DNA from 3 places in the Pseudomonas sp. 2FE genome. Region 2 is predicted to be linked to each of the others. Evidence: predicted binding sites of a transcription regulator. Region 2 holds the regulator's gene; each other region holds the start of a gene.
What was found. Region 2 encodes sigma-54, which starts transcription at its own class of promoters, with help from an activator protein. Its sites were predicted from a motif close to ANTGGCATNNANNTTGCTNT; they were not measured.

Region 1 (8,041 bases), on a different contig from region 2:
GCCTTGCTCGATGCGTACGCGCTTGCCGACCGCCCGACGCGGATCGTCATAGGCGAGCACCGGGCCTTCATGCAGCCCGAGTAGGCGATCGATCTGGGCCAGCAGTTCGGGGGCGGGGGCCTCGGTGGCTGCCGCACGAATCAGCAGGGCTGGGCGCTCGCGGCCGGCCAGGCCGAGGCTGGCGTAGTCGAAGCTTTCACACAGCGGGCGCAAAGCCTCGAAGCGCGTTTGCACCTCGCCTTCGACCAGGGCGAACAGTTGCCAGGGCAACTCGACCTTTTGCACCTCGACGCCGGCGTGTTTCAGCTCCGGCTGTTTCGACAGCGGATCGAACGCCGGTAGGGTCAGCACGTTGCAGCCCAGCCCCTTGAGAAAGCGATCACCCCAGTGCATCGGTAAGAACGCCTGACCGGAGCGCACGCCTTCATCGCTCTGCACCGGCAGAATCAGGCTGCCACGGCGGCTTTTCAGTTTCACCAGATCGCCGGCTTGCAGGCGCCGGCGCCGCAGTTCGTCGGGGTGCAGGCTGAGCACGGCGGCCTCGACATGACCGAAGAGTTGCGCGGCCGTGCCGGTGCGGCTCATGCCGTGCCACTGGTCGCGCAGGCGGCCGGTGTTCAGGGTCAGGGGGAAGCGCGCATCACGTTTTTCTTTCGGCGCGCGATAGGGCTCGGCGATAAAGCTCGCTCGTCCGGACGCGCTGGGGAAAATCCCGTTGCCGTAGAGGCGTGGGGTGCCAGCGCTAGCACCGGCCGGAAAGGGCCATTGCTGTGGACCTTGGTCATCCAGAATCGCGTAGCTGAGGCCGGAAAGGTCCAGGTCGCGCTGGGCAGTCAGTGTCTTGTACTCATCGAACAGCGCTTGCGGGCTGTCGAAGGCAAACAGGCTGGGCAGGCCGGGGCGTAGCAGGTGTTCCAGGCGGCGGGCGAAATCCACGGTGATCGCCCAATCCGGCCGCGCCTCTGCGGGCGCTGGCACGGCGCGGCGGACATGGGAAACCCGCCGCTCGGAATTGGTCACCGTGCCTTCCTTCTCGCCCCAGCTGGCGGCGGGCAGCAGCAGGTCGGCGAAGCGGCAGGTTTCGGTGGTGAAAAAGGCTTCCTGCACCACCACGAAGGGGCAGGCGCTCAGCGCTTGGTGAATCTTGGTCTGATCCGGCAGCGATTGGGCCGGGTTGGTGCAGGCGATCCACAGGGCCTTGATCTTGCCGGCATGCACCGCATCGAAGAGTTCGATGGCGGTCAGGCCGGGGCTTTCCGGCAGGGCATCGACGCCCCAGGCGCTGGCCACTTCGGCGCGGTGTTCGGCATTCGCCGCCTCGCGGTGGCCGGGCAGCAGGTTGGCCAGGCTGCCGGTTTCGCGGCCGCCCATGGCGTTCGGCTGGCCGGTGAGCGAGAAGGGGCCGGCACCCGGGCGGCCGATCTGCCCGGTGGCCAGGTGCAGGTTGATCAGCGCGCTATTTTTCGCGCTGCCGGCGCTCGATTGGTTCAGCCCCATGCACCACAGCGAGAGAAAGCTCGGCGCCTGGCCGATGAGCTTGGCGCAGGCTTGCAGGTTCTCCTGGCTGATGCCGCACAGCTCGCTGACCATCTGCGGGCTGTAGTCGCGCACCAGGGTCTTCAGGGCCTCGAAGCCTTCGGTGTGCGCATCGATAAAGCGCCGGTCGAGCCAGCCTTCCCACATCAGGATATGCAGGAGGCCGTGGAACAGCGCGACGTCGGTGCCCGGCTGGATCGCCAGGTGCAGGTCGGCCAGCTCGCAGGTGTCGGTGTGTCGCGGGTCGACCACTATGACCTGCATGTCCGGGCGCTTGGCCTTGGCTTCTTCCAAGCGGCGAAAGAGCACGGGATGCGCGAAGGCCATATTGCTGCCGACGATCAGCACGCAATCGCTCTGCTCGAGGTCTTCGTAGTTGCAGGGTGGCGCATCGGCGCCGAGGCTGCGTTTGTAACCAACCACGGCCGAGGACATGCACAGCCGTGAGTTGCTATCGATGTTGTTGGTGCCGACCAAGGCGCGGGCGAGCTTGTTGAAGGCGTAGTAGTCCTCGGTCAGCAACTGACCGGAGACATAGAAGGCCACGCTGTCCGGGCCGTGTTCGCGGATGGTCTCGGCAAATACCTTGGCCGCGTGATCCAGCGCCGAATCCCAGTTAGTGCGCGAACGGGCCAGGGCTTTACCCAGGCGCAGTTCCGGGTGCTGCGCGCGGGCAGCCAGGTCGCCGGTCAGGTGCAGGGTCGCGCCTTTGCTGCAGAGTTTGCCGAGGTTGGCGGGGTGGGCTGGGTCGCCGCTTACCCCCAGCACACGCTCACCGTCGTGCTCGATCAGCACGCCGCAGCCGACGCCGCAGTAGCAGCAGGTGGATGCGGTGACTTGAGTTTCAGTATTTAGACGCATGGCGCTGCTTCCTTCAGCGCCAGAAACACACGACCGTTCTCGACCTTGGCCGCATGTTTGTGGGCGCAACCGATATCCGGGGCCAGGGCTTCGCCGTTTTCCAGATCGATCTGCCAGTTATGCAGCGGGCAGGCCACGCGCTTGCCGTAGATCAAGCCCTGGGATAGCGGGCCGCCCTTGTGCGGGCAGCGGTCGTCGAGGGCGAACACCTCATCGTCGGCGGCGCGGAAGATGGCGATATCGCCTTTCGGTCCGGCGACTATGCGCGAGCCGAGCACGTTGATCTCTTCCAGGGCGCAGATATCTAACCAATTCATAAATCGTTCTCCTGCATGTTTTTCCCTTCTCCCTCTGGGAGAAGGTGGCCGCAGGCCGGATGAGGGAAACTGCGGGCATTGTTTACTTAAGAGGGGTGAGTGTTTCCCTCACCCCTGACCCCTCTCCCGGAGGGAGAGGGGCAAATGCGTTAGATGGCTGCTACCGGAATGCGGTCGAACTCTTTCTTCAATTGCGGCTGCTCGATCCGCTCTTTCCACGGGTCTTGCTCGAAGGACAGCGAGAACTGCAGGCGCGCATTCAACGCCTGGCGATTTTCGGCGTCCTCGACCACGGCTTGCTTGATGTAGTCCATGCCGACCCGTTGCAGGTAATGCACGGTGCGTTCGAGGTAGAAGGCTTCCTCACGATACAGCTGGAGGAAGGCGCCGTTGTATTCGCGCACCTCATCGGCGGTTTTCACCTTGACGAAGAACTCCGCGACCTCGGTTTTGATCCCGCCGTTGCCGCCGATATACATCTCCCAGCCGGAGTCGACGCCGATCACGCCGACGTCCTTGATCCCGGCCTCGGCGCAGTTGCGCGGGCAGCCGGAGACCGCCAGCTTGACCTTGTGCGGCGACCACATGTTGAACAGATCGTGCTCCAGATCGATGCCCAACTGGGTCGAATTCTGTGTGCCGAAGCGGCAGAACTCGCTGCCGACGCAGGTCTTCACGGTGCGGATGGATTTGCCGTAGGCGTGGCCGGAGGGCATATCCAGTTCTTTCCAGACGGCCGGCAGGTCTTCCTTCTTGATCCCCAGCAGGTCGATGCGCTGGCCGCCGGTGACCTTGACCATGGGCACGTTGTACTTGTCCGCCACGTCGGCGATGCGCCGCAGCTCGGACGGGTTGGTCACGCCGCCCCACATCCGCGGGACCACCGAGTAGGTGCCGTCCTTCTGGATATTGGCGTGGGCGCGTTCGTTGATCAGGCGCGACTGCGGGTCGTCCTTGGCTTCGCCCGGCCAGGTCGAGAGCAGGTAGTAGTTCAGCGCCGGGCGGCAGGTGGCGCAGCCGTTCGGGGTGGTCCAGTGCAGCGCGCGCAGGGTGTCGGCGATGCTGATCAGGTGCTGCTCGCGGATCGCCGCGCGGATCTGCCCATGGTTGAGATCGCTGCAGCCGCAGATGGCCTTCTCGCTCTTGGGCTTCACATCGGCGGCGCCGCCGACGGTGCTGATCAGGATCTGCTCGACCAGGCCGGCGCAGGAGCCGCAGGAGCTGGCGGCCTTGGTGTGCTTCTTCACCTCGTCGACGCTGAACAGGCCGTTTTCCTGGATCGCCTTGACGATGGTGCCCTTGCACACGCCGTTGCAACCGCAGATCTCGGCGCTGTCTGGCATGCTCGCGGTCTTGTCCTGGCCCTGGTGGCCGACGTCGCCGATGGCGTTTTCGCCGAACATCAGGTGGTCGCGGATTTGCGCGACGTTGTGGTTCTCGCGCACTTGGCGGAAGTACCAGCCGCCGTCGGCGGTATCGCCATAGAGGCAGGCGCCGACCAGGATGTCGTCCTTGATCACCAGCTTCTTGTACACGCCGCCGATGGGGTCGGAGAGGGTGATCGTCTCGGTGCCTTCGCCGCCCATGAACTCGCCGGCGGAGAACAGGTCGATGCCGGTGACCTTCAGCTTGGTCGAGGTCACCGAACCTTGATAGCGGGCGAAGCCCAGCTGGGCCAGATGGTTGGCGCAGACCTTGGCTTGCTCGAACAGGGGCGCCACCAGGCCGTAGGCGATGCCGCGGTGGTTGGCGCATTCGCCGACCGAGTAGATGCGCGGATCAAAGGTCTGCATGGTGTCGTTGACCAGAATCCCGCGGTTGCAGGGGATACCGGACTTTTCCGCCAGCTCGCTGTTGGGCCGGATGCCGGCCGCCATCACCACCAGATCCGCCGGTATCACTTCGTCGTCGGCGAAGCGCACGGCGCAGACGCGGCCGTCTTCATTGCCGATCAGTTCCGCGGTGTGCTTGGGCAGCTTGAACTTCAGGCCGCGGGCTTCCAGGGCGGTTTGCAGCAGTTTGCCGGCGGTGGGGTCGAGCTGGCGTTCCATCAGCCAGTCGCCGAGATGCACCACGGTTACATCCATGCCGCGCAGTTTGAGGCCGTTGGCGGCCTCCAGGCCGAGCAGGCCGCCGCCGATCACCACCGCGTGGCTGTGGGTCTGCGCGGTGTCGATCATCGCCTGGGTGTCGGCGATGTCGCGGTAGCCGATCACGCCCTCGAGCTTGTTACCAGGGATCGGCAGCACGAAGGGGTTGGAGCCGGTGGCGATCAGCAGGCGGTCGTACTCGGCTTCGCTGCCGTCATCGGCGATCACCCGGCGCTTGATCCGGTCGATCTGCACCACCTTGCGGTTGAGCATCAACTGGATGCCGTTTTCGCTGTACCAGTTCAGGTCGTTGAGCACGATCTCTTCGAACTTCTGCTCCCCGGCCAGTACCGGGGAGAGCAGGATGCGGTTGTAGTTCGGGTGCGGTTCGGCACCGAAGACGGTGATGTCGTAGAGATCGGGGGCGAGCTTGAGCAGCTCCTCCAGGGTCCTTACCCCGGCCATGCCATTGCCGACCATTACCAGTTTGAGTTTTTTCATGGTTCCTCTCCGTCACGGATACCGAAAGTCGGAAAACAAAAAAGGCGTCCCGCCAGTTACCTAGCGAGGACGCCTTTGTCCTTGTCCCGATCTGCCGGGAAGTGCCGCTCTCCACGCTGAGGGCTGCACTCTTATGTATTGTTAGGTTAGCTAAAGCAGATGCCGTGCCAATTTTTCAAATGGCTGATTTTTATAAGGTTTTAGGCGATTTTCGAACGGCCTGAGGGATGAGTGGCGCCCCTCTTTGAGGCGGTTTGCGCTGTTCTGGTGCATTGCCTCGTCAGGCAGGGGCGACTGCCTGCTAGGGGCCGCTCAGGATTTAAAGCTGAGCACCAGCAGCGCCAGATTGAAGAGCAGGGACAGCAGGGCCACCGTGCGCCAGACCTTCAGCGGCTCGCGCTCTAGCAGCGGGCGCGGGCGCACCTTGAGCGTCTGGCGTTCGCCCTGTTCCAGCACCAGCAGCCACTCCTCGGCGGTTTCGAAGCGTTGGCCGGGGTCGCTGGCGACGGCCTTGAGCAGCAGTTCGTCGAGCCAGCCTGGCAGGTCGGGGCGGTAGCGGCTGGCCGGCGTCGGCGCACCGAAGCGTGGGTGCTGGAACGGCTCGATCTCGCCATAGGGGTAGTGCCCGGTCAGCAGATGATAGAGGGTGACGCCGGCGGCATAGAGGTCCTGACGGGCATCCGGAACGACGCCGGCGAAGGCTTCCGGGGCGATATAGCTGGGGGTGCCCGGCAGTTCGTGGGCGGTGTCCTGGGATAACCCCGGGCAATAGGCCAGGCCGAAGTCGAGCAGGCGCAGCTCGCCGTCGTCGCCCCACAGCAGATTCTCCGGCTTGATGTCACGGTGCAGGATATTGCGCCGGTGCAGCACGCCGAGTGCCTTGAGTAGGCGCGGGGCCAACTCCAGCCACGCCGACAGGCCCAGCGGGCCGCTCTGCTGGAGGTGCTCGGCGAGGGTTTCGCCGGCGTATTCGCGCATCACGTAGTAGAGGTGCTGGCGCTGCGGCTGCGGGTGGATTTCCGGAAAGTGGCGACTGGCCACGCGGCGCAGGAACCACTCTTCCTGCAGCAGTGCCGGGCCCGCGAGCGGTTCGTCGTGACGGCTGGGTGGCAGGGTTTTCAGCAGCCAGCGGCGGTCCTGGGAGTCGCGCACGCGATAGAGCAGCGACTGGCGGGTTTCGCCGAGCAGGCGCTCGACCTCCCAGCCTTCGAAGTGTTGCCCTTCGCGCAGCCGCGGCGGCAGCGGCCAGTGCTTGAGTTGGGCCAGGGTGTCCGCCAGGTCACCCTGCGCCAGCTGTTCCACCCGCACCAACAGGGCGCTGGCATTATCCTGGCTGCCGGCCAGGTGCGCGGCGCTGACCAGCGCCTGGCAGGCGGCGGTCGGCTCCTGTTCGTCGTGCAGGATGCGCAGGATGCCGGCATCGCCGAGCGTGGCCCAGACGCCATCGGTCAGCAGCAGGAAGCTCTCGCCCCGTTGCAGTTCGCCGTCGAGGTAGTCCACCACCAGATGCTGGTCGAGCCCCAGCGCGCGCTTGAGCACATGCTGCATGCCGGGTTGCTCCCAGACATGGTCCTCGCTGAGGCGCTCCAGTTGCCCGCCATGCCAGCGATAGGCGCGGCAGTCGCCGACATGGGCGAGGGTGAAGCGGCGACCGCGCATGACCAGGGCGCTGAGGGTGGTGAGCAGCGGCTGGCCGCCGCCATTGGCTTGCAGCCAGCGGTTGTGGGCAATCAGCAGGCGATCCAGCGAGTGCGCCACGGCCCAGGTTTCCGGGGTGGAGTAGTAGTCCAGTGCCAGAGCTTGCAGCGTGGTGCGCGCGGCAAGCCCGCCATCGGCGCACTGGCTGACGCCATCGGCGAGGGCGAACAGGTAACCCTTGCTCGTCGCGAGGGCGGGCGCCGGGGTGACCACGCGGATGGCATCCTGGTTTTCCGCCCGGGGGCCGGTGGCAGTGGCTTCGCCGAAGGTTAGTCGCAGGCTCATTGAGTGCTCTTCACTGGCGTAGGTTCAGACCCGGGCGGCGGTCATTGCTGCCGAGCCCCAGGTGGTTCTCCAGCGCAGCTTCACACCATACAGGCCGACCCAGGCGAGGATGCCGAGACTGGCGAACAGCCACAAGCCCAGTTGGTATTCGCCGGTCGATTGCTTGATGGCGCCAAGCCCGGCCGTCAGCAGGAATCCGCCGATGCCGCCGGCCATGCCGATCAGCCCGGTCATCACGCCGATCTCCTTGCGAAAGCGCTGCGGCACCAGCTGGAACACCGCGCCGTTGCCGGCACCGAGGCTGAGCATGGCGAGCACGAACAGAGCCAGGGCGGCCGTCGAGCTGGGCAGGTTGAAGCCGACGGCGGCGATGCACAGCGAGGCGAGGGTGTAGACCACCAGCAGCGAGCGGATGCCGCCTATGCGGTCGGCCAGGGCGCCGCCCAGTGGGCGCATCAGGCTGCCGGCGAACACGCAGGCGGCGGTGTAGTAGCCGGCCTTCACTGGGTCGAAGCCGTACTGGTCGTGGAAGTAGCCGGGCAGGGTACTGGCCAGGCCGAGGAAGCCGCCGAAGGTCACGCTGTAGAAGAACATGAACCACCAGCTGTCGCGGTCACCCAGGGCCTTTAAATAGTCGGCCATGGACTTGGGCGCCGGACGTTCCGGGGCGTTGCGGGCGACGCCGGCGAAGATGATCAGGGTCAGCAGCAGCGGAATCAGCGCCAGGCCGAACACATTGCTCCAGCCGAAACT
Region 2 (8,041 bases):
GTGGCCGCGGCCCTGGCAATCGCCAAGCATGCTTCCGAGGACGACTGTGCCGGGCTGGCCGATCCTGAGCTGATGGCGCGCGACTTGCCGGATCTGGATCTCTACCATGCCTGGGATATCACCCCGGAGCAGGCCATTGAACGGGCGCTGAGCTGTGAGGCGGCGGCCTTTGCCGCGGATAAGCGGATCAAGAACGCCGACGGCACCACCCTCAATACGCACCAGGGCTGCCGCGTCTATGGCAACAGCCATGGGTTTGTCGGCGGTTACGCCAGCACCCGGCAGAGCCTGAGTTGCGTGATGATCGCCGAAGCCGACGGGTTGATGCAGCGCGACTATTGGTATGACGTCAACCGGCGTGGCGAGGATCTGGCCGATGCCGCCAGTATCGGCCGGCGTGCCGCCGAGCGAGCGGTCAGCCGCTTGGGCGCGCGTCCGGTGCCGACCTGCGAGGTGCCGGTGCTGTTTGCCGCAGAGCTGGCCACCGGCTTGTTCAGTCATTTCCTCTCGGCGATCTCCGGCGGTAACCTGTATCGCAAATCGTCCTTTCTCGAAGGCGCCTTGGGCCAGCAGCTGTTTCCGCAATGGCTGAGCCTCGATGAGCGTCCGCATATCCCGCGGGCGCTGGGCAGCGCGGCGTTCGATGGCGATGGCCTGGCGACCTACGCCAAGTCCTTCGTCGAATGCGGTGAGTTGCGCTCCTACATCCTCGGTACCTACTCCGGGCGCAAGCTGGGCCTGCCAAGCACGGCGAATTCCGGTGGCGTGCACAACCTGTTCGTCAGCCATGGCGAGGATGACCAGGCGGCGTTGATCCGGCGCATGGGCCGTGGGCTATTGGTCACTGAGCTGATGGGGCAGGGGCTGAATCTGGTGACCGGCGACTACTCGCGCGGTGCCGGTGGGTTCTGGGTCGAGAACGGTGAGATCCAGTTCCCGGTGCAGGAAGTCACTATCGCCGGCAATCTGCGCGATATGTTCAAGCAGATTCTGGCGGTGGGTAGCGACCTGGAACTGCGCAGCAATGTGCGTACGGGTTCGGTATTGATCGAGCGGATGATGGTGGCGGGGAGCTGACGGAACCTCGGGTGGGCATAGCGCTGCGGCGATTTGCCCACCTCGCGGCTGAGCTATTCGCCTTCGTCGAAACGGTTGTTGATCAATTCGATCAGCGCATTTAAGGCGTCATCGTCCTGCTCACCTTCGGTGTGCAGGTGGATCGCGGTGCCTTTACCGGCGGCCAGCATCATGACCGCCATGATGCTTTTGCCATCCACGTAGCACTCCGGCGCACGACCGACGCGCACCTGGCAAGGAAAGCGCCCGGCCACGCCGACAAACTTGGCGGCCGCGCGCGCGTGTAGGCCAAGCTTGTTGATGATGGTGATTTCACAGGCGGGCATCGCTGTTTAAGTCCTTCTACTAAAGGTCGCGGTGGCGAACCTGAATATTCTTTAAGGGTTTTTTCAACGCTTGGCCAAGTCGCTCGGCCAGATACACCGAGCGGTGATGTCCGCCAGTGCAACCAATGGCGATGGTGACATAGGCGCGGTTGCTTGCGGCGAAGCGCGGCAGCCATTTTACCAAGTAGGCGAGGATGTCTTGGAACATCTCTTCGACATCCGGCTGCGCGGCCAGGTATTGCGCGACGGATGGCTCGAGGCCCGAGTGCTCGCGCAGCTCCGGCTTCCAATACGGATTAGGCAGGCAGCGCACGTCGAAGACCAGATCCGCATCTACCGGCATGCCGCGCTTGAAGCCAAACGATTCGACCAGGAACGCGGTACCCGGTTCCGGCTTATTCAGTAAGCGCAGCTTGAGTGTGTCGCGCAGTTGGTAGAGGTTGAGATGCGTGGTGTCGATCTTCAGGTCGGCTAGATCGATGATCGGGCCGAGTAGCAGGCTTTCGTCGTGAATGGCTTCGGCCAGCGAGCGCTCGGCGGTGGTCAGTGGGTGACGGCGACGGGTCTCGGAGAAGCGCTTGAGCAGGGTTTCTTCGTCTGCGTCGAGGTACAGCACGTCGCATTGGATGTGCCGGGCGCGCACTTCGTCGAGCAGTTCGGGAAAGCGCTTGAGCTGGCTCGGCAGGTTGCGCGCATCGATCGACACGGCCACCAGCGGCTGCAACAGCTCGGTGTGCAACAGGGCGCGCTCGGCCAGTTCCGGGAGTAGGCCGGCCGGCAGGTTGTCGATGCAATAGAAGCCGTTGTCCTCGAGGACATCGAGGGCGGTGCTCTTACCCGAGCCGGAGCGGCCGCTGACGATGATCAAACGCATGATTAGGCTCCGCCTCCGCCTAGCGGCCGTTCTGCACGTCCACTACTACCTGGTACAGGCGGTCACTGCTCTGTGCGTGGCGCAGCTGTGCGCGTACCTCACTACGGTCGAGCATGCTGGCGATCTGGCGCAGGAGCTCCAGGTGCTCATCGGTGGCGGCCTCTGGCACTAGCAGGACAAACAGCAGGTCTACTGGGGCGCCGTCGATAGCATCGAAGTCTACCGGGGCGTCGAGGCGCAGCAAGGCGCTGATCGGCGATACGCAGCCAGGCAGGCGGCAATGTGGAATGGCGATGCCATTGCCGAAACCGGTTGAGCCAAGCTTCTCGCGGGCGACCAGGCTCTCGAAAATGTCTTGTCCATCCAGGTCGGGCAATTCGCGGGCGACCAGGTTGGCGATTTGTTCGAGGACACGTTTTTTGCTGCCGCCCGGCACGTTCACCAGGGAACGGCCGGGGGTCAGTATGTTTTCAAGTCGAATCATGAGTAGGGGATGGTGTCAGCGCGCCGGGGCGCCTTGCAGGCGACCCTGCTGCTTTTCCTTGTGCTTGATAAGTTGGCGGTTGATCTTATCGGTGAGCAGATCGATAGCTGCGTACATGTCGTCATGTTCGGCGCGGGCGACGACTTCGCCGCCGGCGATGTGCAGGGTCGCTTCGATTTTCTGTTTGAGCTTCTCGACCTCCATGGTGACCTGCACGTTGGTGATTTTTCCGAAGTGGCGCTCTACTCGTTCGAGTTTCTCGTCGATGTAGGCGCGTAGGGCGTCGGTCACATCCAGTTGATGTCCACTGATGTTGACTTGCATACCGCTTTCTCCTTATTGCCGTGTGTAAGAGACAGGCTAACGGGCCTGCCACCGGAACACTTTGGCTTGGATCAGTGTAGCCGTTACAGCAGTCGCTTACGTTCACTGGAAGGCGCTATCCCGAGGGATTCGCGGTATTTGGCGACTGTGCGACGGGCCACCTGAATGCCCTGTGCCTCCAGTAAACCAGCGATCTTGCTGTCACTCAACGGCTTTTTCGCATTTTCCGCAGCGACTAGTTTTTTGATGATTGCGCGGATCGCGGTAGACGAGCATTCACCGCCTTCGGAGGTGCTGACGTGGCTGGAGAAGAAGTATTTCAGCTCGTAAATGCCGCGCGGTGTGTGCATGAATTTTTGCGTGGTCACCCGCGAGATGGTCGACTCGTGCATGCCCACGGCTTCGGCGATGTCGTGCAAGACCAAGGGCTTCATCGCCTCGTCGCCATAATCGAGGAAGCCGCGTTGGTGCTCGACGATCTGCGTGGCGACCTTCATCAGGGTTTCGTTGCGGCTCTGTAGGCTCTTGATGAACCAGCGGGCTTCCTGCAACTGGTTGCGCATGAAGGTGTTGTCGGCGCTGGAGTCGGCGCGGCGTACGAAGCCTGCGTATTGCGGATTGACCCGCAGGCGCGGCATGGCTTCCTGATTAAGCTCCACCAGCCAGCGTTCGTTGTGCTTGCGCACAATGACGTCGGGTACCACGTATTCCGGTTCGCTGGCTTCGATCTGTGAGCCGGGGCGCGGGTTGAGGCTTTGAATCAGCTCGATCACTTGGCGCAGTTCATCTTCCTTGAGCTTCATGCGGCGCATCAACTGGCTGTAGTCGCGGCTGCCGAGCAAGTCCAGGTAGTCGCCCGCCAGGCGCTGGGCTTCGCTCAGCCAGAGCGTCTTGGCGGGCAGCTGGCGCAGTTGCAGCAGCAGGCATTCGCGCAGGTCGCGGGCGGCGATGCCGGCGGGCTCGAACTGCTGGATGCGATGCAGTACCGCTTCCACTTCGTCCAGTTCGATATCCAGTTCGGGGTCGAAGGCTTCGAGCACCTCTTCCAGGGTTTCTTCCAGATAGCCTTGATTGTTGATGCAGTCGATCAGGGTGGCGGCGATCAGGCGATCCTTGTCGGACATCGGTGCCAGATTGAGCTGCCAGAGCAGGTGGCTTTGCAGGCTCTCGCCGGCCGAGGTGCGAGTGGTGAAGTCCCACTCATCATCATCGTTGCTGGGCAGGCTGCTGGCGCTGGTCTGGTAGATGTCTTCCCAGACGGTGTCGACGGGCAGTTCGCTGGGGATGCGCTCGTTCCATTCGCCTTCTTCCAGGTTGTCGACCGTGGGGGCGGACTCCTGATAGCTGGTTTCCTGGTAGGACTCCTCCGGGTTGGGCGCGGCGGGGGCGCTCTCCGCACCATCGGCCAGGGGGTCGGTGTTGTCGAAGTCGTCGCCGTCTTCCTGGCGCTCGAGCATAGGATTCGACTCCAAGGCCTCTTGAATCTCTTGTTGCAGATCCAAGGTCGACAGTTGGAGGAGGCGGATGGCCTGTTGCAGCTGCGGGGTCATCGTCAGCTGCTGGCCCATTTTAAGGACGAGCGATGGTTTCATGGAGGGGGCTTAGGACCTTATTCGCCGGCGCACATGCGCCATCCACTACAGGGCGCCAACGCGCCACCAGGAAGCAAATTATATGCCTGATCTCGAGGGGTTTGCCTAGCCCTCGCACATTCTCTGTAGTGGGCGGTTGCGCAAACTACAGGCGGAACTCGTGGCCCAGGTAGACTTCTTTCACCAACTGGTTGGCCAGGATGGTCTCGGCATCACCTTCGGCGATCAATTGGCCGTCGTTGACGATGTAGGCGGTTTCGCAAATATCCAGGGTTTCACGCACGTTGTGATCGGTGATCAAAACGCCAATACCCTTGGCCTTGAGATGGTGGATGATTTGTTTGATGTCGCCGACCGAGATCGGATCAACGCCGGCAAAGGGCTCATCGAGCAGGATGAACTTGGGTGCGGTGGCCAAGGCGCGGGCGATCTCCACGCGGCGGCGTTCACCGCCAGACAGACTCATGCCGAGGTTGTCGCGAATGTGGCTGATATGGAATTCCTGCAGCAGGGTTTCCAGGGCCTGGCGCCGGCTGGCACGATCGAGATCCTTGCGTGTTTCCAGGATCGCCAGGATGTTGTCGGCGACCGAGAGCTTGCGGAAGATCGAGGCCTCTTGCGGCAGATAACCAATGCCGGCGCGGGCACGGCCGTGCATGGGCAGATGGGTGACGTCCTGCTGATCGATCAGTACGCGGCCCTGGTCGGCGTTAACCAGGCCGACAATCATGTAGAAGCAGGTGGTCTTGCCGGCGCCGTTCGGGCCCAGCAGGCCGACGATCTGCCCGCTCTCAATCGACAGGCTGACGTCGCGCACGACTTGGCGGCCCTTGTAGCTCTTGGCCAGGTGTTGGGCTTTCAGGATGGCCATTACTGCGCCTTCTGCTCGGCGGGTTTGTTCTTCGGCTGGATCACCATATCGATGCGCGGGCGCGGCGAGGTCACGTTGGCGCCGGTGGCGCGGCCGGCGTTGACGATCTGGCGCTGGGTGTCGTAGACGATTTTCTCGCCCTCGAAGGTATTGCCTTCCTGCACTACCTTGGCTTGATCGATCAGCACGATGCGCTCGTTGGCGGCGAAATACTGGATAGTCAGGCCGTAAGCCTTGACGATCTGCTTGTCGGCAGCGGGTTTCTGCTCGTAATACGCCGGTGTGCCGACGGCGGTGAAGACCTCGATATCGCCGTTGGCGGTCTGCGTGATGGTCACGGTGTTGCCGGTGATCTTCAGGGTGCCTTGGGTAATGACGACGTCGCCGCGGTATACCGCTACGCCTTGTTTGTCATCGAGTTCTGCGCTGTCGGCTTGCACGCGAATCGGTTGCTCGCGGTCGGTCGGCAGTGCCCAGGCGCTCGCGCTTCCAAGTGCGGCACTCAAGCTGAGCAGAAGGGGGAGGGTCCGGAGAGACAAAGTGTTAACGAACCTCATGCTGGCCTCTTACGTTGGACAGCAGGAGCATCCTGCCGTCATTCAAGTACGCTTTCATTCCTTGTGCCGTGGTCACCCCGTTGGCCGCCTCGATTCTAACGGCTTGCTGGGTCTGCGCATATTCCTTGTCGGGGAACACGGTCAATCGGCTGGTGGTGAGTAGGGTCGGACGGCCTTTGGCGTCCGTGCGCTCGACGCGCACGGCGTCGATCAGTTCGACTTCGGTGCCCCCCGGCGACACTTCGCCGCGGGCGCTGCTTACATGCCAAGGCTGTGGGGTGCCGCGATAAAGTTGCAGGTCTGGGCGGGTCATCAGGCTGGTGTCGCTGGCTTTGAGGTGTTCGACCTTGTCGGAGGTCATTTCGTAATGCAGCTTGCCGTCCGGTTGATATTGCACGGTGCGGGCGTTAACCACATAGAAGTCGATGGCGTGTTCCGCGCTGGCTGTGGGCGTTTGCTCCAGCAGGCTGTCCGGGTTGAGATTCCAATAGCCGAGCGCCGCCAGCAGCAGGGCGGCGAGGGTGAAAAACACGGAGAGAAGCAGTTTGCGCAGCATGATCGGCTCTATAGATAGGCGGTTTGGGCGGCTTCAAGGCTGTCCTGGGCGCGCATGATCAACTCGCAGAACTCGCGGGCGGCACCTTCGCCGCCGCGGGCGTGGGTAACGCCGTGGGCATGCTGGCGGACGAAGCTGTCGGCGCTGGCGACGGCCATGCCCAGGCCGACCCGGCGAATCACTGGCAGGTCGGGCAGGTCATCGCCGAGGTAGGCGACCTGTTCGTAGCTTAGGCCGAGTTCACCCAGTAGCTCGTCGAGCACCACCAGTTTGTCTTCGCGGCCTTGGTACAGATGCTGGATGCCCAGGTTCTGTGCACGACGCTCGACCACTGGGGTCTTGCGCCCGCTGATGATGGCGGTGCGCACTCCAGAGGCGATCAGCATTTTGATGCCGTGGCCATCCAGGGTGTTGAAGGTTTTGAATTCGCCGCCGTCGGTGAGGAAGTACAAACGACCGTCGGTGAGTACGCCGTCGACATCGAAAATCGCCAGTTTGACGTTTTTAGCGCGCCGCAGCAGCTCGGCGCTGATTACATGGCTGCTCATTACATCACCCCCGCACGCAGCAGGTCGTGCATGTTCAAGGCCCCCACCGGGCGGTCATGCTCATCGACCACCACCAGCGCGCTGATCTTGTGGTCTTCCATGATCCTCAGCGCTTCGGCGGCCAGCATCTCCGGGCGTGCGGTTTTGCCATGTGGCGTCATGACCTCGTCAATGCTGGCTTGGCGCAGGTCGATGCTGCGATCCAGGGTGCGGCGCAGGTCGCCGTCGGTGAAGATTCCGGCAAGGCGCCCATCCGCTTCGAGTACTGCGGTCATGCCCAGGCCTTTCTGGGTCATTTCCAGCAGAGCCCCTTTAAGCGAGGTGCCGCGTTGGACCTGCGGCAGGCTGGCGCCGGCGTGCATGACGTTTTCCACTTTCAGCAGCAGGCGGCGGCCGAGGGCGCCACCCGGGTGGGAGAAGGCAAAGTCTTCTGCAGTGAAGCCGCGGGCTTCCAGCAGGGCGATCGCCAGGGCGTCACCGAGCACCAGGGAGGCGGTCGTGGAGGAGGTCGGCGCCAGGTTCAGCGGGCAGGCTTCCTGGGCGACGCGGGCATCCAGATTGGCTTCGGCGGCTTTCGCCAGCGGCGAATCGGGGTTGCCGGTCATGCTGATGAGGGTGATGCCGAGTCGTTTGATCAAGGGCAGCAGGGTGACGATTTCTGCGGTAGAGCCGGAGTTCGACAGGGCCAGCACTACATCGTCGCGGGTGATCATGCCCATGTCGCCGTGACTGGCTTCCGCCGGGTGGACGAAGAACGCCGTGGTGCCGGTGCTGGCCAGGGTGGCGGCGATCTTGTTGCCGATATGCCCGGACTTACCCATGCCGACGACGA
Region 3 (8,041 bases), on a different contig from region 2:
AGGCGGTGGAACAGGTCTTCGCGGAATTTTCCGGCCTGCACCAGGGTTTCCAGGTTCTGGTGGGTGGCGGCGATGATGCGCACGTCGACCTTGACCGGCGTGTGGCCGCCGACCCGGTAGAACTCGCCGTCGGCCAGCACCCGCAACAGGCGGGTCTGGGTGTCGGCCGGCATATCGCCGATTTCGTCGAGGAACAGGGTGCCGCCGTCGGCCTGTTCGAAGCGTCCACGGCGCTGGTTGACGGCGCCGGTGAAGGCGCCTTTCTCGTGACCGAACAGCTCGGATTCCATCAGGTCTTTCGGAATCGCCGCCATGTTCAGCGCGATGAAGGGTGAGGCTGCGCGCGGGCTATGGCGGTGCAGGGCATGGGCGACCAGCTCCTTGCCGGTGCCGGATTCGCCATTGATCAGCACGGTGATATTCGAATGGCTGAGGCGGCCGATGGCGCGGAACACCTCCTGCATCGCCGGCGCCTCACCGATGATCTCCGGGGTGCGGGCCAATATGACCGGGGCTTCGAACCCCTGCTGCTCCTGGGCGTGCTGGAAGGCGCGCTTGACCAGGGACACGGCCTCGTCGACATCGAAGGGCTTGGGCAGGTACTCGAAGGCGCCGCCCTGGTAAGACGCCACCGCGCTTTCCAGGTCGGAATGGGCGGTCATGATGATCACCGGCAGGCGCGGGTGCAGCTCGCGAATCTTGGCCAGCAGTTCCAGGCCGCTGGCGCCGGGCATGCGGATGTCCGAGATGATCACGTCCGGCTGTTGCCGCGTCAGGCGGCCGAGGACGCCGTCGGCGCTGTCGAAGCTGGTGGTGGTCATGCCTTCCTGTTGCAGGGCTTTTTCCAGCACCCAGCGAATGGAGCGGTCGTCGTCGACGATCCAGACGGTTTCACTGCGGCTCATGACGAAGTAACTCCTTGTTCCAACGGCAGGAAGATCGAGAACACGGTGTGGCCGGGATGGCTCTCGCACTCGATCAGGCCCTGGTGCTGACTAATGATGTTCTGGGTGATGGCCAGGCCCAGCCCGGTACCGTCCGGGCGGCCGCTGACCATGGGGTAGAAGATGGTGTCTTGCAGCTCCGCGGGGATGCCGGGGCCGTTGTCGATGATCTCGACCTTGGTCACCAGGCGATGGCGGGTGTGGCCGATGGTGAATTGCCGCAGGGTGCGGGTGCGCAGAGTGATGCGGCCGAGGCGCAGTTCGTTCTGCGTGCCAATGGCCTGCATGGCGTTGCGCACGATATTCAGCACCGCCTGGATCATCTGTTCGCGGTCGATCAGCAGGTCCGGGATGCTCGGGTCGTAATCACGCACCAGGGTGATGCTGCCCTGGCTTTCCGCCTCGACCAGGCTGCCGACGCGCTCCAGCACCTCGTGCACGTTGGTCATGGCGAGGCTCGGCAGCTTGTTCGAGCCGAGCATGCGGTCCACCAGGTTCCTTAAACGATCGGCCTCTTCGATGATGACGTTGGTGTAGTCCTTGAGGCTCTCTTCCGGCAGCTCGCGGGCCAGCAGTTGGGCGGCGCCGCGGATGCCGCCGAGCGGGTTCTTGATCTCATGGGCGAGGCCGCGCACCAGCAGTTTGGTGGTTTCCTGCTTGGACAGCTGCGCCTCTTCCTTGGTGATCCGCAGCAGCCGGTCACGCGGATGGACCTCCAGCAGCAGCAGGGTTTCGCCGCGATTGAGAATCGGCGTCACCGCATAGTCGACGGTCAGGGTTTGCCCGGTCAGGGCCGTCAGCACCGCTTCGCGCTTGTTGAACGGGTGCGCCTGTTCCACCGCCTGGCGCAACGAGGCCAAGGCCTCCGGCGACTCGGTGAACAGTTCGCTGATGAATTGGCCATGGCTGCGTTGGCCGCTGACGGCCAGCAGCATCTCGGCCGCCGGATTCATGTACTCGAGGCGCAGTTCGGCGTTGAGCAGCAGGGTCGCGGTGGTCAGGTTATCCAGCAGCAGTCGGTGCAGGGCGTCGTTGATGGTCATCGTAGGGATCCCAGGAATGGATCTGAAAATGCAAAAAGCAAACCAAAGCCCCGAAAAGACGCGCGAACACTGCCGGGCGGGGGCCTTGGGCTACTTTCCTGCGCCAACCAGGCCGGTTGGCGAACCAAAATGGGGAGTGTATAGAAAGTGGTGCGGGCTATCGCACCAAATCAGTGCGATCGCCTGTGGGATTAGATGAAGGGGACGTACGGAATGTCCTTCTTCTCCGCCGGCTTGTCCTTCAGCGGACACTCGGGGCGCACGCCGTACTCGTCTTTCTGGCAGGGTTTGACCCTGCGTTTTTGTTCCAGGGAAATGCGCAGGACATGCACCGGTTGGGTCGGCGTGCGCTCCAGGGTGCGGCCGTTGCCGTCGAGGATTTCCACGGCCAATTGGTGGGTGCCGCGTGGCAGATTGCTCAACGGGAAGACCGGACTGCGGCTGGGTTCGCCCACCGTCTGGCCATCGAGCAGCAGGCGGTAGTTATGCCCGGCTAGCAGGCTGGGCTCGCTGGTGGCGGTGACGATCAGGTCGCCGGAGGCGCCGTCGCGGACCGTCGCATCCGGCTCGGGGACCAGGATGCGCAGGAGCTGATAGGCCGGCGGCGCGGCGGCTGGAGCGGCCTGCACCGGCGCGGGTGGCGAAGGGGCAGGGCTGGCCGACATGGCGTTGGACGGGGCCAGTTCGATGCGCTTGGCATTGCCTGGCTTGGGGCGGTCGGTGAAGACCCGATTACCCTCGTTGTCGATATAGGTGTAGACCTCGGCGGCAACCGGCAGGCCGATCAGCAGTAGGCAAAGCAGGAGAAATCGCATGTTTTAGGGGGCTGGCTTCGGTGTGGGTACGGGGGGGCGCAGCGCTGGGCTGCTGGTGTTGACGCGTTGCACGGTAAAGGTCGCGGTGGCGCTTTGTTGCAGCGACTGCTCGCCGCTGAGGACTTCCACCGCCAGGCTGTGTTCGCCGCGCGGGATATTACTCAGTTGCAGGCGCGGCAGATTGCTCGCCTGGCCATAGGGTTTGCCGTCCAGGAGCAGGCGCAGACGGTGGCCTGGGCTCAGGCGCGGTTGCAGCTGCACGCCGACGCTGAAGGTGCCGTTATTGGCGCGCAGGGCCTCCTCGGAAGGCAGGTCGGTCAGCTGTAGCAGGCTGTAAGCGGCTTTCGGCGCCTGGGTATTCGCCGTGTCGGCGGTGGACGCGCTCGGGGCCTGCATTTCCACGCTATTGGTGGGCGGCAGTTTGACGGTCTCGCTCGGGGCGCCGTCAGGCGGCTGGTTGGTGTACACCGTGTTGCCGTTGGCGTCGGTGTATTTGTAGATCTGCGCGGCGGCCGGCAAGGCCAAGGCAAGCAGCAGACAGGTAAGCGTGAGGCGCATGGCTGGTTTCCCGTTGAGGGTGTGTTGCTTAGCCTTGCATTGGCGGGCGGCGCTGGCAAGTTCATACCTCTATAGCTGTGCGCCCAAGCAAATAAAAATTGCCAAATAAAAAAGGCCTCCCGAAGGAGGCCTCTAACCACGCTGCTTGCGCAGGTGCTACTGGCTTAGACGCTGTAGTACAGGTCGTATTCCAGCGGGTGCACGAAGGTGCGCACCTTGATTTCTTCTTCGTTCTTCAGTTCGATGTAGGCATCGATGAAGTCGTCGCTGAATACGCCGCCCTTGGTCAAGAACGCACGGCCCTTGTCCAGTTCTTCCAGCGCTTCTTTCAGGCTGCCGCAGACTTGCGGGATCAGCTTGCTTTCTTCTGGTGGCAGGTCGTAGAGGTTCTTGTCGGCGGCATCGCCGGGGTGGATCTTGTTCTGGATGCCGTCCAGGCCCGCCATCAGCAGCGCGGCGAAGCACAGGTAGGGGTTGGCGGCCGGGTCCGGGAAGCGCGCTTCGATGCGGCGGGCTTTCGGGCTGGAAACGTAGGGGATACGGATCGAGGCGGAGCGGTTGCGTGCCGAGTAGGCCAGCATGACCGGCGCTTCGAAGCCCGGAACCAGACGCTTGTAGGAGTTGGTGGCCGGGTTGGTGAAGCCGTTCAGGGCCTTACCGTGCTTGATGATGCCGCCGATGAAGTACAGGGCGGTATCGGACAGGCCGGCATAGCCTTCGCCGGCGAAGGTGTTCTTGCCATCTTTGGCGATGGACAGGTGCACGTGCATACCCGAACCGTTGTCGCCGTACAGCGGCTTCGGCATGAAGGTCGCGGTTTTGCCATAGGCGTCGGCGACGTTGTGCACGCAGTACTTGAGGGTCTGAACTTCGTCAGCCTTGGCTACCAGGGTGTTGAACTTCACGCCGATTTCGTTCTGACCGGCAGTCGCCACTTCGTGGTGGTGAACTTCGATGACCAGGCCCATTTCTTCCATGGCATTACACATGGCAGTACGGATTTCGTGGTCATGGTCGAACGGCGGAACCGGGAAGTAGCCGCCTTTAACGCCTGGGCGGTGACCTTTGTTGCCGGTTTCGATGTCGGCGTCGGACATCCAGGAGCCTTGTTCGGAGTAGATCTTGAACATGGAACCGGAAATGTCGGATTTGAATTTCACTTCGTCGAAGATGAAGAATTCAGGTTCCGGGCCAACGAATACGGTGTCGCCGATACCGGTGCTCTTCAGGTATTCCTCGGCGCGGTGGGCGATGGCGCGCGGGTCGCGGTCGTAGCCTTGCATGGTCGAGGGTTCGATGATGTCGCAGACCAGAATCAGGGTCGGCTCTTCGGTGAACGGGTCGAGCACGGCAGTGCTGTCGTCCGGCAGCAGAATCATGTCGGAGGCTTCGATGCCTTTCCAGCCGGAGATGGAGGAGCCGTCGAACATCTTGCCGATTTCAAAGAAATCGTCGTCCGCATCACGGGCCGGCATGGTCACGTGGTGCTGTTTGCCTTTGGTGTCGGTGAAGCGCAGATCAATCCACTTCACGTCGTGTTCTTTGATGAGTTGAAGCGACTTCGACATGGTGTCCTCCAGATGGATGGGGGCTGGGTCAGGGTTAGCCCCCAAAAATAAACGGGTGAAGCCGGGCGGGCATACTCCGCCAGGGCAACCTGCCTCACAAGGGAGCAAATTGCATGCCAGTGCCCTGAAGTGGGCTTGGTCCGTGAAAGTCAGGCGTGACGGGGGCTGTGTGGCCAATTCGGCCGGGCTTGTGCACTGATATGGAGCGATAAAGAATCGCTATGCGTTGTTTTGGTGCGCAGCAGATCTTTGTGCTCGATAGCTGGTTAAACCTTGAGCAATTTCCGCTATAATCCTGCCCCCTCTTTTTCGGCTGGCCTCACGCGCGCTGTTTTCATGAAACTTATCGTTAAAGTCTTCCCTGAAATCACCATCAAAAGCCGGCCGGTGCGTAAGCGCTTTATCCGCCAGCTGGCGAAGAACATTCGCATGGTGCTGCGCGACCTGGACCCAGACCTGGTGGTGGACGGCGTGTGGGACAATCTCGACGTCGAGACCCAACTGACCGAGCCGAAAGTGCTGCGCGAGATGATCGAGCGCCTGACCCGTACCCCGGGTATCGGCCAGTTCCTCGAGGTGAACGAATACCCGCTGGCTGATTTTGATGACATGGTGCAGAAATGCAAGGCGCATTACGCCGACCTGCTGCCGGGCAAAGTCTTTGCCGTGCGCTGCAAACGCGCCGGCAAGCACAGCTTCAGCTCGATGGATGTCGAGCGTTATGTCGGCAGCCAGCTGCGTCAGCAGTGCGGGGCGGCCGGGATTTCCCTGAAAGCGCCGGAAGTCGTGGTGCGCCTGGAGATTCGCGACCAGCGGCTGTTCGTCATCCATCATCAGCATGAGTGCATCGGCGGTTATCCGCTGGGCGCCATCGAGCACGCGCTGGTGCTGATGTCCGGCGGTTTCGACTCGACGGTAGCGGCCTATCAGATGATGCGCCGCGGGCTGGTCAGCCACTTCTGCTTCTTCAACCTCGGTGGCCGTGCCCATGAACTGGGGGTGATGGAGGTGGCGCACTACCTCTGGGACAAGTACGGCCGCTCGCAGCGGGTGCTGTTCGTCAGCGTGCCGTTCGAGGAAGTGCTCGGCGAGATTCTCGGCAAGGTCGATAATAGCCATATGGGGGTGGTGCTCAAGCGTATGATGCTGCGCGCCGCCAGTACTATCGCCGATCGCCTGGATATCGACGCGCTGGTCACCGGCGAGGCGATTTCCCAGGTGTCCAGCCAGACCCTGCCGAATCTCGCGGTGATCGACCGGGCCACCGACAAGTTGGTGATCCGCCCGCTGATCGCCAGCCACAAGCAAGACATCATCGACATGGCGACGCAGATCGGTACCGCCGAGTTTGCCAAGCATATGCCGGAATATTGCGGGGTGATTTCGGTGAACCCGACCACCCGCGCCAAGCCCGAACGCGTCGTCTATGAAGAGGCCCAGTTCGATATGGCCGTGTTGGAGCGCGCCTTGGAGCGCGCTCGCCTGGTGCCGATCGACCGGGTGATCGACGAGTTGGGCGAAGACATCCAGGTTGAGGAAGTGAGTGAAGCCTTGCCTGGGCAGATCGTCCTGGACATCCGTCATCCGGATGCTCAGGAAGACCTGCCGCTGGAGCTGAACGGTATCGAGGTCCAACCTTTGCCGTTCTTCGCACTCAACAGTCGCTTTAAGGAACTGGATGATACCCGCCAGTACCTGCTGTATTGCGACAAAGGCGTGATGAGCCGCCTGCATGCCCACCATTTGCTCAGCGAGGGGCATGCCAATGTGCGCGTTTATCGTCCGGCATAAGACGCCGGGTCTGTTTGGCGGCAGTATCCGCCACCGCCCCCCCGACCGACGGGGCTGTTGAGCCACTCATTCTTCATACTGGCCGCCTAAACTTAGCGGCGAACCGAATCCTCTGATCGAGATGCAAAAGTGATCGAAAATCTACGCAACATCGCCATCATCGCCCACGTTGACCATGGCAAAACCACCCTGGTCGACAAGCTTCTGCGCCAGTCCGGCACCCTCGAGCGTAACGAACTCGACACCGAGCGCCTGATGGACTCCAACGACCAGGAAAAAGAGCGCGGTATCACCATTCTCGCGAAGAACACCGCGATCAACTGGAATGGCCACCACATCAACATCGTCGACACCCCCGGCCACGCCGACTTCGGTGGCGAAGTCGAGCGCGTGATGTCCATGGTCGACTCGGTTCTGCTGCTGGTCGACGCCGTTGATGGCCCGATGCCGCAAACCCGTTTCGTGACCCAGAAGGCCTTCCAGGCCGGCCTGCGGCCGATCGTGGTGGTGAACAAGGTCGACCGTCCGGGCGCACGTCCGGACTGGGTCGTCGATCAAATGCTCGACCTGTTCGACAACCTCGGCGCGACCGAAGAGCAACTGGACTTCCCGGTCGTCTTCGCCTCGGCGATCAACGGCCTGGCCGGTCTTGAGCACGACAATCTGGCTGAAGACCTGACTCCGCTGTTCCAGGCCATCGTCGACAACGTTCCGGCTCCAAAAGTCGACCGTGACGGTCCGTTCCAGATGCAAATCTCCGCACTGGACTACAACAGCTACCTCGGCGTTATCGGCATCGGCCGTATCGCTCGTGGTCGCATCAAGCCGAACACCCAGGTGGTGGCCATCGACGTCGATGGCAAGCGCCGTAACGGCCGTATCCTCAAGTTGATGGGGCACCACGGTCTGCACCGCGTTGACGTTGAAGAAGCAGCGGCTGGCGATATCGTCTGCATCAGCGGTTTCGACCAACTGTTCATCTCCGACACCCTGTGCGATCCGCTCAACGTCGAAGCCATGACCCCGCTGTCCGTTGACGAGCCGACCGTGAGCATGACCTTCCAGGTCAACGACTCGCCGTTCTGCGGCAAGGAAGGCAAGTTCGTCACCAGCCGTAACATCAAGGAGCGTCTGGACAAGGAGCTGCTCTACAACGTGGCCCTGCGCGTTGAAGAAGGCGATAGCGCTGACAAGTTCAAGGTCTCCGGTCGTGGCGAGCTGCACCTCTCGGTACTGATCGAAACCATGCGTCGCGAAGGCTTCGAGCTGGGTGTTTCCCGTCCTGAAGTGATCATCAAGACTGTTGACGGCGTCAAGCAGGA

Region 1: nirB (nitrite reductase large subunit NirB) is a predicted target of sigma-54. The motif match lies at 5,458-5,477, and genes of this name have one in related genera.
Region 3: glnA (glutamate--ammonia ligase) is a predicted target of sigma-54. The motif match lies at 5,030-5,049, and genes of this name have one in related genera.

What each region holds. Positions count from the first base shown of each region.
Region 1 is NZ_SCMO01000001.1:784,745-792,785, forward strand. It holds gene FFS12_RS03760 (nitrate reductase) at 1-2,397, opposite strand, end outside; gene nirD (nitrite reductase small subunit NirD) at 2,388-2,714, opposite strand; gene nirB (nitrite reductase large subunit NirB) at 2,864-5,305, opposite strand; gene FFS12_RS03775 (bifunctional protein-serine/threonine kinase/phosphatase) at 5,618-7,288, opposite strand; gene FFS12_RS03780 (nitrate/nitrite transporter) at 7,313-8,041, opposite strand, start outside.
Region 2 is NZ_SCMO01000018.1:17,661-25,701, forward strand. It holds gene pmbA (metalloprotease PmbA) at 1-1,077, shown strand, start outside; gene FFS12_RS19560 (HPr family phosphocarrier protein) at 1,131-1,403, opposite strand; gene rapZ (RNase adapter RapZ) at 1,423-2,277, opposite strand; gene ptsN (PTS IIA-like nitrogen regulatory protein PtsN) at 2,297-2,761, opposite strand; gene hpf (ribosome hibernation-promoting factor, HPF/YfiA family) at 2,777-3,085, opposite strand; gene FFS12_RS19580 (RNA polymerase factor sigma-54) at 3,169-4,677, opposite strand; gene lptB (LPS export ABC transporter ATP-binding protein) at 4,823-5,548, opposite strand; gene lptA (lipopolysaccharide transport periplasmic protein LptA) at 5,548-6,105, opposite strand; gene lptC (LPS export ABC transporter periplasmic protein LptC) at 6,092-6,661, opposite strand; gene kdsC (3-deoxy-manno-octulosonate-8-phosphatase KdsC) at 6,670-7,209, opposite strand; gene FFS12_RS19605 (KpsF/GutQ family sugar-phosphate isomerase) at 7,209-8,041, opposite strand, start outside.
Region 3 is NZ_SCMO01000003.1:100,608-108,648, reverse strand. It holds gene ntrC (nitrogen regulation protein NR(I)) at 1-905, opposite strand, end outside; gene glnL (nitrogen regulation protein NR(II)) at 902-1,987, opposite strand; gene FFS12_RS07825 (DUF4124 domain-containing protein) at 2,179-2,802, opposite strand; gene FFS12_RS07820 (DUF4124 domain-containing protein) at 2,806-3,360, opposite strand; gene glnA (glutamate--ammonia ligase) at 3,525-4,928, opposite strand; gene thiI (tRNA uracil 4-sulfurtransferase ThiI) at 5,265-6,719, shown strand; gene typA (translational GTPase TypA) at 6,849-8,041, shown strand, end outside.